Regions from separate parts of the Streptomyces sp. NPDC031466 genome, predicted to be linked through region 1. Evidence: riboswitches for the same ligand, from Rfam matches in the RefSeq annotation. Region 1 holds a riboswitch; the other holds the start of a gene.

Region 1 (6,587 bases):
CGAGCCGTGCCTTGAGCCGCCGCGTCTCGCTCTCGGCGGCGGACAGGAGCGCCTGCTGCTCGGCGCGGACCGCCTCGGTCTCGGCGGTCGCCTTGCGCAGCGCCGCCTCGCCGCGCTTGACGTCACTGAGCGCCCCGCGCAGCTTGCGGTGCATCGATTCGGCTTCCCTGCGCGCCGCTTCCAGCTCCGCGCGCAGCCGCTCCGTCTCCGCCCTGGTCTGGCCGCGGGCGGCGGCCAGCTCCTCGCGCAGCCGCTCCAGCTCGGCCCTGGTCTCCTCCTGCACGCGCTCGGCGTCCGCCCGCTGGGCCTCCTCGCCCGCGGCGGTCACCAGCTTCACCCAGCCGGTCGGGCGCAGCACGAAGGCCGCGGCGGCCACGTCCAGGGGGTCGGCGGCCGGCGGCGGGGTGCCCGCGTCGAGGGCGGCGGCCAGCTCGGCCTGCGCCTCCCTGAGGCGCTCACCGATGCGCTGGCGGAAGAGGGTGTCGCCCTCCAGGGCCGCCGCCATGGCGTTGGCCGCGAACTTGGCGCGCCGGGTGGGCGTGAAGCGGGCGTACTGCCTCAGCTGGGCGGGCAGTTCCGCCATGGTCAGCCCGCCGAAGCCGTCCGAGACGATCTGCACGACCCGTCGGCGCACCCCGTCGGGCAGCGGACGGTCGAGCACCTCAGCGGTGCCGTCGTCCGGCTCCCCGCCCGCGCTCTCCACCATCCGTCACCCCACTAGCCGTGCGGGCCCGCTCCCTCAGGAGTCGGTGCCCGGCCTGTCCACGAGTTCCACCTGATCCACCGCGTTGCACCAGCGGCAGCGCACCGACTCGATGGTCTCACTGACCACCTCGCGTTCCTCGACGTTCGACTCACCGGCCAGGTCGAGATGCACATACTCGACGACCTTGGAGGTGCGGGTCACGTCGAAACGCGTGAGATTGCCGCAGAGCGTGCAGCGCCACCGGGTGGTGGCGGTCGGCAGGGGAACCGTCATCGTGGCTGTTCGCTTTCCTCGGTGGCGTGCCCGCCCGCGGTGCTCCGCGAGGCGCATCGCCCGTAACCCTAAGGCCTGTAAGGGTCGCCGTGCGGCGGTGTCCGGCCCGGCATGGCGGTCTATGCCGGTAGCTCCCGTTACGTCATGCTCTGCCCATGATCAAAGCATGGAGCCCGAAGGCGGTCCGGCTGCTGGGGGGCCGGTCGGCCCCGATGACCCATGGCCTGATCGCCGCCTGCTGCCTGATCTTCGTGATCTCCCCGGTCTCCGGGTTCAATCCCGCCCACGGCACCGGCGACCAGCTGCTCGCCGCGCAACAGGCCTACTTCGAGCGCTGGGGCGTGGTCCCCGCCGAGCTGTTCAGCGGCGTCCCACGGGCCGCCCTGGGCCCGTTCACCGCGCTGTTCGTGCACGGCAGCTGGGTGCACCTGCTCGGGAACATGCTGTTCCTGTACGTCTTCGGGGCCATGGTCGAACAGCGCATGGGGCACCTGCCCTACGCGCTCTTCTACGTCATCTGCGGCTATCTGGCCCTGCTCGCCTACGCGGCGGCGCACGCGGGCTCCGACCAGACCCTCGTCGGCGCCTCCGGGGCGATCTCCGCGGTCCTCGGCGCCTTCCTGCGCCTCTTCCCGAAGGCGCGCGTCACCAGCCTCTTCCCGTTCCTGTTCTTCCTGCCCCTGCGCTTTCCCGCCTGGCTCGTGCTGCCGTTCTGGGTGACGCTCCAGTGGCTGGCGGCGGGGCAGGCCGGCAAGGGCACCGGAGTGGCCTATCTGGCCCACCTCGTCGGCTTCTCGCTGGGCTTTCTCTACGCCTGGGGGTGGTCCGCGCGGAAGGCTAAGGTGACAGGCACAGCAGTACCGGCCACCGAGGGAGACAGCCAGCCGTGATCACCGCGATCGTGCTCATCAAGACCAGCGTGGACCGGATTCCGGAGATCGCCGAGTCGATCGCCGCGCTCGACTCGGTCAGCGAGGTCTTCTCCGTGACCGGCACCTACGACCTGATCGCGATGGTGCGGGTGCCGCGCCACGACGACCTCGCGGACGTCATCCCCGGACGGATCAGCAAGATCCCCGGCGTGGAGGCGACGGACACCCACGTGGCGTTCCGCACGTACTCGCAGCACGACCTGGAGGCGGCGTTCGCGATCGGCCTCGACTCCTAGCCCGCGGTGTGGCCGGGGCCTCTCAGGCGGCGCCGGTGTCCGGCACGCAACGGCCGTCCTGCGTGCGGTAGCTCCAGCGCGCGCCGTCGGCCACCAGTTCCTTGACGGCGCCCACGAACCGCTCGACGTGCTCGTCCGGGGTGCCCGCGCCGAAGCTCACGCGGATCGCGTTCAGGGACTTCTCGCCGGGTGCGGCCTCGGGAGCGCCGCACTCGCCGGGCTCCTCGCCCCCGGCGCCGAGCAGGGTGCGCACCAGCGGGTGGGCGCAGAACAGGCCGTCGCGTACGCCGATGCCGTACTCGGCGGAGAGCGCGGCGGCGAAGTGCGAGCTGTTCCAGCCGTCCACCACGAAGGAGATGACGCCCACGCGCGGCGCGTCGTCACCGAAGAGCGAGAGGATCCGCACGGCGGGCACCTCGGCGAGCCCCTCGCGCACCTTCGCGATCAAGTGCTGCTCGCGGGCGACCAGCTCCTCGAAGCCGGCCTCGATGAGCGCCTTGCAGGCGGAGGCGATGGAGTAGACGCCGATCACGTTCGGCGAGCCGGCCTCGTGGCGGGCGGCGCTCTCGTGCCACTCGACGTCCACGCCGCCGCCTGCCTCCTTGGGGCGTCGCGCCACCTTCCGCGAGGCGCCGCCGCCCGCGAGGTAGGGCTCGGCCTGCCGCAGCCAGTCGGAGCGTCCCGCGAGCACGCCCGAGCCGAACGGCGCGTACAGCTTGTGCCCGGAGAAGGCCACCCAGTCGACGTCCAACTCCCGTACGGAGACCGGGTGGTGGGGGGCGAGCTGCGCGGCGTCCAGGACGATGCGGGCGCCGTGGGCGTGCGCGGCGGCGGCCAGCTCCCGCACCGGCCACAGCTCGCCGGTGACGTTCGAGGCGCCGGTCACGCACACCAGGGCGGGCCCGTAAGGTTCGCGGTCGGCCAGTGCCCGCTCCAGGGTCCGCACGGCCTCGGCGTGGGTGCGCGGCGCGTCGAGGTAGGTGACGCGGGCGTCCCGCCAGGGCAGCAGCGAGGCGTGGTGCTCGGTCTCGAAGACGAAGACCTCGCAGCCGGCGGGCAGCGCGGCGGCGAGCAGGTTCAGCGAGTCGGTGGTGGACCGGGTGAAGACGACCTGGTCGTCCGCGCGGCAGTCGAGGAACTCCGCGACGGCCGTACGGGAGTTCTCGAAGAGGTCGGTGGACAGCTGCGAGAGGTACCCGGCGCCGCGGTGCACGCTGCCGTAGTACGGCGCGTACGCGGCCACGTCGTCCCACACCCGCTGGAGCGCCGGCGCGCTCGCCGCGTAGTCGAGGGCGGCGTACGTCACCTCCCCGCCGGTGACGAGCGGCACGGTGACGTCCCGGCCGAGGACGGCCAGCGGGGCGCAGACGGACGAGTCGGCGGCAACGGCGGAAACAGACATGGCGAACTCCCGTAAGAGACAAGTGAGTTCACTGCGTCGACGCGCGTACGGCAGAGGTACGGCGGTGCAGTGACGAAAAGAAGAAGGTGTGCGGAAAAGGGGCGACGAGGCCCTAACACATTCGCTTGCTCACGAGACTGCTCCCTTGAGGACCAGGACCCCAGGGCTGTGACATCCACCGATGTCCAGGGGTCCGCGCTTGCCATACGCCTTGCTGCGTACGACCTGGTCTTCACCCGGGGCACCCCGCCACGGACGGAGGGTTGCCGGACAGCGGGCCGGGGCCGTAGTCGCTGTCACTCATGACCTGTGCAGCATCTTGCCACACGATCTTCGACGCGCAAGGCGCGGTCCAGAATCCGGACCGCGCCTCGCGTCACACGGGTGCGGGGAGGTCAGCGGTTGCTGGCCGCCACCCAGCGCTCCAGGGCCTGCTTGGCGGCCCCGGAGTCGATCGACTCGGCCGCCCGGTCCATGCCCGTGCGGATCTGTTCGGTGAGGGTCCCCGGCTCCTGCGCGAGGGCCACCAGGGCCGCCGCCGAGTTCAGCAGGACCGCGTCGCGCACCGGCCCCTTCTCGCCGTCGAGCAGCCGCAGCGCCACCTCGGCGTTGTACGCGGCGTCGGCGCCGCGCAGCGCCTCGACGGGCACCAGGTCGATCCCCACGTCGCGCGGGTCGAAGGCCTCCTCGCGCACGGCGCCGTCGCGCACCGTCCAGACCCGGGAGGTCGCCGTCGTCGTCAGCTCGTCCAGTCCGTCGTCGCCGCGGAAGACCAGCGAGGAGTTGCCGCGCTCGGCGAAGACACCGGCGACGACCGGCGCCATCCGCGCGTCGGCGACCCCGACGGCCTGGGCGCGCACCCGGGCCGGATTGGTGAGCGGGCCCAGCAGGTTGAAGACGGTCCGGATGCCCAGCTGGCCGCGCGCGGCGCCGGCGTGTCGCAGCGCCGGGTGGAACTTCACCGCGAAGCAGAAGGTGATCCCCGCCTCCTCGGCGACCTCCACGACCCGCTCGGGGGTCAGCTGGAGGTTGACGCCGAGCCTCTCCAGCACGTCGGAGGCACCGCTGGCCGAGGACGCGGCGCGGTTGCCGTGCTTGACGACCTTCGCGCCGGTGCCGGCCACGACGATGGCGGACATGGTGGAGATGTTGACGGTCTTGGCGCCGTCACCGCCGGTGCCGACGATGTCGACGGTCCGCCCCGGCACCTCGATCACGTTGGCGTGGTCGTACATGGTGCGGACCAGGCCGGAGATCTCCTGCACGGTCTCGCCCTTGGCCCGCAGCGCCACGACGAATCCCGCAATCTGGGCGTCGGTGGCCTCGCCGCGCATGATGCGGTCCATGGCCCAGGCCGTGTCGTCGGCGCTCTGGTCGCGCCCGTCGAGCAGGCCGTTCAGCACGTCGGGCCAGGAACGGCCCGCCGCGGTCGTGCCTCCTGCGGGGGTCACAGCGCTCATGGCCGCTCCTGGTGTTCGTCTGTCGGGGAAGGAGGAGCCCGACGCGTCGACCGGGTCGGGTCCTCGGTGTCCACCCTATCCAGCCGCCGGGACGGCAAAGAGCCCCGTCCATGAACCGGACGGGGCTCTCGCCGTGGCGACCATGTGGGTCCCCCGCTCCGGCGGAGCCGGGAGTGGGGGAGGTCAGAGCTCGTGGAGCTTCAGGTGATCAGTGGTGGCCGTGGCCGCTGGTGATCTCCTTGTACTCCTCGACGGTGGGCTTGGGGATCTGGTTGTCCTGCCCGTAGTAGCCCTGGGAGAGCTTGGCCCGGAGCTTCTGCGAACCGGACACCTTGCGCTCGACGCCGTTCTCGTCGACCGACGGGCCGATCTCGGCCGGCGCGTACTGCTCGTGCGCGGTGAGCGTGTGCAGCTGCCCCTGGTCGAGCGGCTCGTGGACCTCGATGAACTCACCGTGCGGCAGGCGCTTGATGATGCCCGACTCGCGGCCGTGCAGCACCTTGTCCTTGTCCCGGCGCTGGAGGCCCAGGCAGATCCGCTTGGTGACGATGAAGGCGATGACCGGTCCGACGAAGAAGAAGATCCGGACGAACCAGGTGATCGCGTTCAGCGACAGGTGGAAGTGCGTGGCCCACAGGTCGTTGCCGCCACCGACGAGCATGATCATGTACGCGGTGATCCACGCGACACCGAAGGCCGTACGGGTCGGGACGTTGCGCGGGCGGTCCAGGATGTGGTGCTCGCGCTTGTCCCCGGTGACCCAGGACTCGATGAACGGGTAGACCGCGATGGCCGCGAGGACCAACGGGAAGATCACCAGCGGGATGAACACACCGAGGACCAGCGTGTGGCCCCAGAGGTTGATCTCCCAGCCCGGCATGACACGGATCAGGCCCTCGGCGAAGCCCATGTACCAGTCGGGCTGGGCGCCGGTGGACACGTGGTCCGGACGGTAGGGGCCCATCGCCCAGATCGGGTTGATCGAGGCGATGGCCGCGATGGCCGCGATGACACCGAAGACCAGGAAGAAGAAGCCTCCGGCCTTGGCCATGTACACGGGCAGCAGCGGCATGCCGACGACGTTCTTGTTGCTCTTGCCGGGGCCCGCGAACTGCGTGTGCTTGTGGTAGAAGACCAGGATCAGGTGCGCCACCATCAGGCCCAGCATGATGCCCGGCAGCAGCAGGATGTGCACCGAGTAGAACCGCGCCACGAAGTCGCCGCCCGGGAACTCCCCGCCGAACAGGAACATCGACAGATACGTGCCGACGACCGGGACGGACAGGATCGCGCCCTGCATGAAGCGCACACCGGTGCCGGAGAGCAGGTCGTCCGGGAGCGAGTAACCGGTGAAACCGGTGAACATGCCGAGGACGAACAGCAGGAAGCCGAACAGCCAGTTGACCTCACGCGGCTTGCGGAAGGCGCCCGTGAAGAACACGCGCATCATGTGCACGAACATGCCGGCGAGGAAGATCAGCGCCGCCCAGTGGTGGATCTGCCGGATCAGCAGACCACCGCGCACATCGAAGGAGATGTGCATGGTCGAGTTGAACGCCTCGGACATCAGCTGTCCCT
Region 2 (6,587 bases), on a different contig from region 1:
CGGCGACATCCCCGCCTTCGGCGCCGTCGAGAAGCTGCGTTCGGAGGGAATGGCGGGCCTGCTGGTGTGCAGCGGCAGCGCGGAAGTCACGGAACTCTCCGACCGAGCGGACCTGGTCGTGGACGGCCCGGCCGGAGTGGTCTCCCTCCTCACCACCCTCACCACCCACCTCCCCTGACCCAGCGACCCCTCAGCCCGGGGGGCGCCCTCAGTACCGCACCGCCTCCTGGCGAGGGTGTTCCCCTCCCACCCACCCTGACCACCGGCGCGCGGGTTCCCCGCGGGAGCGTTTCCAGTGCCGCGCCGCCTCCCAGCGAGGGTGTTCCTACCTGCCCCCCGGGGGGCCCCGGCCCTCGCTGGTCGACGCGGGGTGCACGGGTGGGTGGGTGGGAGACACCCGCCGCGAAGCGGCGGCCTGGGAAGGAGCGCGGGGCGACGCGCGCAATCGCCGGGCGGCGGCAGCCCGGCCCAGGCGCCCCGCCCGGCACCGCGGGGAGCCACCGACAGGCATGCCGCCCGCGGGCCGTCCGGGCTAGGCGTCGCCGCCTGTCAGTTCGTGGAGCTGTTCCAGGAACCACTGGGCCGGTGGCAGTGCCGTGGAGGCCGCCGCCAGGCGCTTGGTGCGTTCGGCCCGTTCGGCCGGCGGCATGGAGAGGCCGGCGTGCAGCGCCTCGGCCGTGGCGCAGATGTCGTAGGGGTTGACCGGGATCGCGTCCTCGCCCAGTTCCTCGTACGCCCCCGCCTCCCGCGAGAGCACCAGCGCGCACCCCTCGTCGGAGACGACCGGCACCTCCTTCGCGACGAGGTTCATGCCGTCCCGGATGGGGTTGACCAGCGCCACGTCGGCGAGCCGGTAGGCCGCCAGCGAGCGGGCGAAGTCGTCGTCGACGCGCAGCAGCACCGGCGTCCACCCGTCCGTGCCGAACTCCGCGTTGATCTCCTCGGCGACCCGCGAGACCTCCGCGGTGTAGTCGCGGTACACCGCGAGGTCCTGCCGCGAGGGGTAGGCGAAGGCGACGTGCACGACCCGCTCGCGCCACTCGGGGCGGGTCCGCAGCAGCTCCCGGTAGGCCCGCATGCCCCGCACGATGTTCTTGGACAGTTCCGTCCTGTCCACCCGCACGATGGTCTTGCGGCCCTCGCCGACCTGCTCCCGCAGCGCCGCCATCCGCTCCTCGACGTCGTCCCGCCGCGAGCGCTCGCGCAGGAAGTCCGCGTCGGCGCCCAGGCCGTGCACGCCCACGCGCGTCCCGGACGTCCCGCCGAGCAGCCGCACACAGCACTCCGTGAAGGCGTCCGCCCAGCGTCCCGTCAGGAAGCCGAGCCGGTCGGCGCCGAGCATGCCGCGCAGCACCTGTTCGGCCACGTCGTCCGGCAGCATCCGGAAGTAGTCGGCGGGCGCCCACGGCGTGTGCGAGAAGTGGCCGATCCGCAGGTCGTCGCGGAGTTCGCGCAGCATGCCCGGCACCAGCGTCAGGTGGTAGTCCTGCACGATGACCGCCGCGCCCGGCGCCGCCTCCGCCGCCAGCGCCTCGGCGAACGCGCGGTTGTACGTCTCGTACGCCTCCCACTGGGCGCGGAACTCGGGGCCGAAGGCGGGCTCCAGGGGCGTCTGGTAGAGCATGTGGTGCACGAACCACAGGACCGAGTTGGCGATGCCGTTGTACGCCGCCGTGTGCACGCCCTCGCGGGAGCCCGCGTCGATGTCGAGCATCCGGACGCCCGGCTCGGCGACGCCGCGCCGCACCGCCTCCCGGTCGCCCTCGCCGAGCGCGGCGCACACCCACAGGGCGTCCGCGCCGTCGCCGATGGCGCTCAGGCCGGAGACCAGGCCGCCGCCGCCGCGCCTGGCGGTCAGCTCCCCGTCCTCTCCGACGGTGTACGAGACGGGGCCGCGGTTGGACGCGACGAGTACCTGCGCTGCTGCTGTTCGGGGCTCGGGGACCATGTGGCCAAACGTAGCCCGTCCCGGGGCCGGGCAAACGTGCGACCGCCCGGCGGTCACGCCACGCGGCGGTGCGCGTACTCCGCGATGCCGGCCATCGGCGGCCGCTCCTGGGTGTCCACCGCGTACGTCCGCGGCTCGAAACCCCGCTCACCCCGCTCGAACTGCGTCAGCTCGGGGCGTACGAGGTGGCCGCGCGCGAGCCGCACCTGCGCCGTGCGGTAGATGGCCGCCGCCATCCGCCCGAGGGCCTGCCCGTCCTGGTGGCGGTGCTTGCGCACGCCGACGTCCACCTGCGCGAGCGCGTCCAGGCCCACCGTGTGCAGGGCGTCGACGAGCAGGCCCAGCTCCACGCCGTAGCCGACAGGGAACGGCAGCCGCTCCAGGAGCGATCTGCGGGCCGCGTACTCGCCGCCGAGCGGCTGCACGAAGCCGGCGAGCCGCGGCCAGTGCATGTTCAACAGGGGCCGCGCCATCAGCTCGGTGACCCGCCCGCCCTGGCCCGCGGCCTCCCCCAGGGGGCGGTCGTACATCGCCTTGACGAAGGCCACGTCGGGGTCGGTGAGCAGCGGGCCCACGATCCCCGAGACGAAATCGGCGGAGAACTCCCGCAGATCGGCGTCGACGAACGCGACGACGTCCCCGCTGGTCACGAGCAGCGAGCGCCACAGCACCTCGCCCTTGCCGGGCAGCGGCGCGAGGCGCGGCAGTATCTCGTCGCGGTGGACGACCTTCGCGCCCGCCTCCCGCGCCACCTGCGCCGTGCGGTCCGACGACCCGGAGTCGATCACCACCAGCTCGTCGACCAGCGGCGTCCGCTCGATCAGCTCGCGGCGGATCTCGGAGACGATCGCGCCGACCGTCTCCTGTTCGTCCAGCGCGGGCAGGACGACGCTCACCGAGGTGCCGGACGCGCGCTTGGCGGCGGCCAACCGTTCCAGCGGGCGGTCGGCCACCGACCAGGAACGCCCGCTCAGCCAGCGCTCGACCTCTTCCAGCACGGTCAGGGTCCTTCCCAGTCATCCGTCATACGGGCCGTCATGTGATCCATCTCGCGGTTCGGACGACTATCTCAAGGGTCCGGGCCGTCGGTTACAGTCTTGAACAACGCCGGTCGCCGCCGCATGTCGGGGTCGCCGCGTGAGATCGACAACTGAAACCCACAATCGAATACCGCTCATCCAGAGGGGCAGAGGGATACGGCCCGTTGAAGCCCCGGCAACCCTCCCGCCGACCGCGAGGTCACGGTGGGGAAGGTGCCAATTCCGTCTCGCGGCGAGATGCGTCGCGAGGAAGATGAGGAGAAAGGGCCTCGCCTCCATGGCTGTGCAGACCGTCGCCACCGAAAGCACCGCGACCTCCGCGACCTCCGGGACTTCTGACCCCGCCGCGACCGTTGATCTCGGTCCCGCCTCGGGCCTCTCCTGCCGGGAATGCGGCACCACCTTCCCGCTCGGCCCGATCTTCGCCTGCGTCGAGTGTTTCGGCCCCCTCGAAGTGGCCTACGACCTTCCCCTCGGCGACCCCGAGGCGCTGCGCGCGCGGATCGAGGCGGGCCCCGCCAACATCTGGCGCTACGCCCCGCTGCTCCCCGTGCCCGCCGACGTCGCCGACAAGCCGAACCTCAACCCCGGCTGGACCAAGCTCGTCAAGGCCGACAACCTCGCGCGTGAACTGGGCGTCCAACAGGGCAAGTTGTTCGTCAAGGACGACTCCGGGAACCCCACGCACTCGTTCAAGGACCGGGTCGTCGCACAGGCGCTCGAAGCGGCGCGCGCCTTCGGCTTTACCACCTTGTCCTGCTCCTCCACCGGCAACCTCGCGGGCGCCGTCGGCGCCGCCGCCGCCCGGGCCGGCTTCCGTTCCTGCGTGTTCATCCCGCACGACCTGGAACAGGGCAAGGTCGTCATGGCCGCGGTCTACGGCGGCGAGCTGGTCGGCATCGAGGGCAACTACGACGACGTGAACCGCTTCTGCTCCGAGCTGATCGGCGATCCGCTGGGCGAGGGCTGGGGCTTCGTCAACGTCAACCTGCGGCCGTACTACGGCGAGGGCTCCAAGACCCTCGCGTACGAGATCTGCGAGCAGCTCGGCTGGGAGCTGCCGGACCAGCTGGTCATCCCGATCGCCTCCGGATCCCAGCTCACGAAGATCGACAAGGGTCTGAAGGAGCTGATCGCGCTCGGTCTCGTCGCCGACAAGCCCTACAAGATCTTCGGCGCCCAGGCGGAGGGCTGCTCGCCGGTGTCGGCCGCGTTCAAGGCCGGTCACGACGTCGTGCGCCCCCAGAAGCCGAACACCATCGCCAAGTCCCTCGCCATCGGCAACCCCGCCGACGGGCCGTACGTGCTCGACATCGCGCGGCGCACGGGCGGCGCCGTGGAGGACGTGGACGACGAGCAGGTCGTCGACGCGATCAAGCTGCTCGCGCGGACCGAGGGCATCTTCGCGGAGACCGCCGGCGGGGTGACGGTGGGCGTCACGAAGAAGCTGGTCGAGGCGGGGCTCATCGACCCCTCCCTGACCACGGTGGTGCTCAACACCGGGGACGGCCTGAAGACGCTGGACGCCGTCGCCGAGACCTCGCAGGCCACCGCGACGATCAAGCCGAGCCTTGAGGCGTTCCGTTCCGCGGGCCTGGCCGGTTAACCGCGTAGGGCCCGAGTTTCCCCCTTTGCGCCCCTGACGGGCGCCCCTTTGATCTACCGAGGTGAACCCCATGAGCGTGAACGTCCGAATTCCCACCATCCTTCGCACCTACACCGGCGGCAAGGCCGAGGTGGCCGCCGAGGGGGCGACCCTGGGTGAGGTCATCGCCGACCTGGAGAAGAAGCACACCGGCATCGCCGCCCGCGTCCTGGACGACCAGGGCAAGCTGCGCCGCTTCGTCAACGTGTACGTGAACGACGACGACGTCCGCTTCGAGCAGGGCCTGGAGACGGCCACCCCGGACGGCGCCGGCGTGTCGATCATTCCGGCCGTCGCCGGCGGATGATTCGATTTCGCAAGTTCCCTGCATAACCCGAATTGCCCTCTCCCGACGACAAGCGGAGGGGGCAATTCTGCATGGTTGAGAGCGGTACAGTTGGGGAAGCTGCTTCGCCGTTTGTGTCGGGCGCATATACGAAGTCCGGCCGCTGCCGACAAGAAGTAGCCAAAGCGCGTCGCCCTTTCGAGCCTTCTACGGCTTTTGCCCGGCCCGACTTGCCCCGACTTCGGCAAATTCTCCACATATTACCGATCAGGCGTGCCCGGATTTCTCGTCCGATTGACCTGTTGCAGAGGGCAGTTGGACAGATACATTCAGCGGCGGTCGACGCGTTCCGGCGCACACCCCCATATCAGTGGGGGGTGAGGTCTGACCCGGGTCCGCGAAGTGCGGTCCTGTGCAAGGGCCAGTAATAGGGGAGTTAGGCATGGCTCAGGGCACCGTCAAGTGGTTCAACGCGGAGAAGGGGTACGGCTTCATCGCGGTCGACGGTGGTGCGGATGTTTTCGTCCACTACAGCGCGATCCAGATGGACGGCTACCGCACCCTTGAAGAAGGTCAGCGAGTCGAGTTCGAGATCTCGCAGGGCCAGAAGGGTCCGCAGGCGGACATGGTCAAGCTCGCCGTCTAGCTCGGCGCGATCGACCACCGAAGCAAGTATCGCGAGGGGCTCGCATCCCATCAGGGGTGCGGGCCCCTCGTGTGCGTCCGGCCCGGCGCGGGTATGCCCCCCGGGATCCCCCGGCGCACCTCGCCGAAGCGGCACGGGACTCTACGGGATCCGGGAGAGGCGCTTGCACTCGCAGGGGTCGAGTGCTAATCATTGGGCTTAGCACTCTCCCAGTGAGAGTGACAGAACTTGGATCGGGTCGGTGAGGTCCGCGGGCCGCGTGGGGCAAGGAACCACACGGTGCGCAGTCCGTCCGTCGCGGGCACCAGCACGGTCCGTTTGCGTTTCCACCCCTGTCCGGGAGGACCACTTCACATGGCCAAGATCATCGCGTTCGACGAGGAGGCACGGCGCGGCCTCGAGCGCGGCATGAACCAGCTCGCCGACGCCGTCAAGGTGACCCTGGGCCCCAAGGGTCGCAACGTCGTCCTCGAGAAGAAGTGGGGCGCCCCCACGATCACCAACGATGGTGTGTCCATCGCCAAGGAGATCGAGCTCGAGGACCCGTACGAGAAGATCGGCGCCGAGCTGGTCAAGGAGGTCGCGAAGAAGACGGACGACGTCGCCGGTGACGGCACGACGACCGCGACCGTCCTGGCCCAGGCCCTGGTGCGCGAGGGTCTGCGCAACGTGGCCGCCGGTGCCAACCCGATGGCCCTCAAGCGCGGCATCGAGAAGGCCGTCGAGGCCGTCTCCGGTGCCCTCCTCGAGCAGGCGAAGGATGTCGAGACCAAGGAGCAGATCGCTTCGACGGCCTCCATCTCCGCCGCCGACACCCAGATCGGCGAGCTGATCGCCGAGGCCATGGACAAGGTCGGCAAGGAAGGCGTCATCACCGTCGAGGAGTCCCAGACCTTCGGTCTGGAGCTGGAGCTCACCGAGGGTATGCGCTTCGACAAGGGCTACATCTCGGCGTACTTCGCCACCGACATGGAGCGTATGGAGGCGTCGCTCGACGACCCGTACATCCTGATCGTCAACTC

What was found. Region 1 has a riboswitch for S-adenosylmethionine ahead of ACZ5GP_RS04520 (aminotransferase class V-fold PLP-dependent enzyme). Riboswitches for the same ligand answer to the same signal wherever they lie in the genome.
Region 2: another riboswitch for S-adenosylmethionine. It lies ahead of thrC (threonine synthase); the one in region 1 lies ahead of ACZ5GP_RS04520 (aminotransferase class V-fold PLP-dependent enzyme).

The regions. Positions count from the first base shown of each region.
Region 1 is NZ_JBVIJT010000002.1:372,101-378,687, reverse strand. It holds gene ACZ5GP_RS04540 (NYN domain-containing protein) at 1-706, opposite strand, end outside; gene ACZ5GP_RS04535 (hypothetical protein) at 740-979, opposite strand; gene ACZ5GP_RS04530 (rhomboid family intramembrane serine protease) at 1,135-1,869, shown strand; gene ACZ5GP_RS04525 (Lrp/AsnC family transcriptional regulator) at 1,866-2,147, shown strand; gene ACZ5GP_RS04520 (aminotransferase class V-fold PLP-dependent enzyme) at 2,170-3,549, opposite strand; SAM riboswitch class IV at 3,740-3,857, opposite strand; gene trpD (anthranilate phosphoribosyltransferase) at 3,945-5,009, opposite strand; gene qcrB (cytochrome bc1 complex cytochrome b subunit) at 5,218-6,587, opposite strand, start outside.
Region 2 is NZ_JBVIJT010000006.1:132,134-138,720, forward strand. It holds gene otsB (trehalose-phosphatase) at 1-178, shown strand, start outside; gene ACZ5GP_RS15885 (alpha,alpha-trehalose-phosphate synthase (UDP-forming)) at 533-1,948, opposite strand; gene ACZ5GP_RS15890 (glucosyl-3-phosphoglycerate synthase) at 2,002-2,946, opposite strand; SAM riboswitch class I at 3,120-3,248, shown strand; gene thrC (threonine synthase) at 3,242-4,594, shown strand; gene ACZ5GP_RS15900 (ubiquitin-like small modifier protein 1) at 4,665-4,940, shown strand; gene ACZ5GP_RS15905 (cold-shock protein) at 5,362-5,565, shown strand; gene groL (chaperonin GroEL) at 5,920-6,587, shown strand, end outside.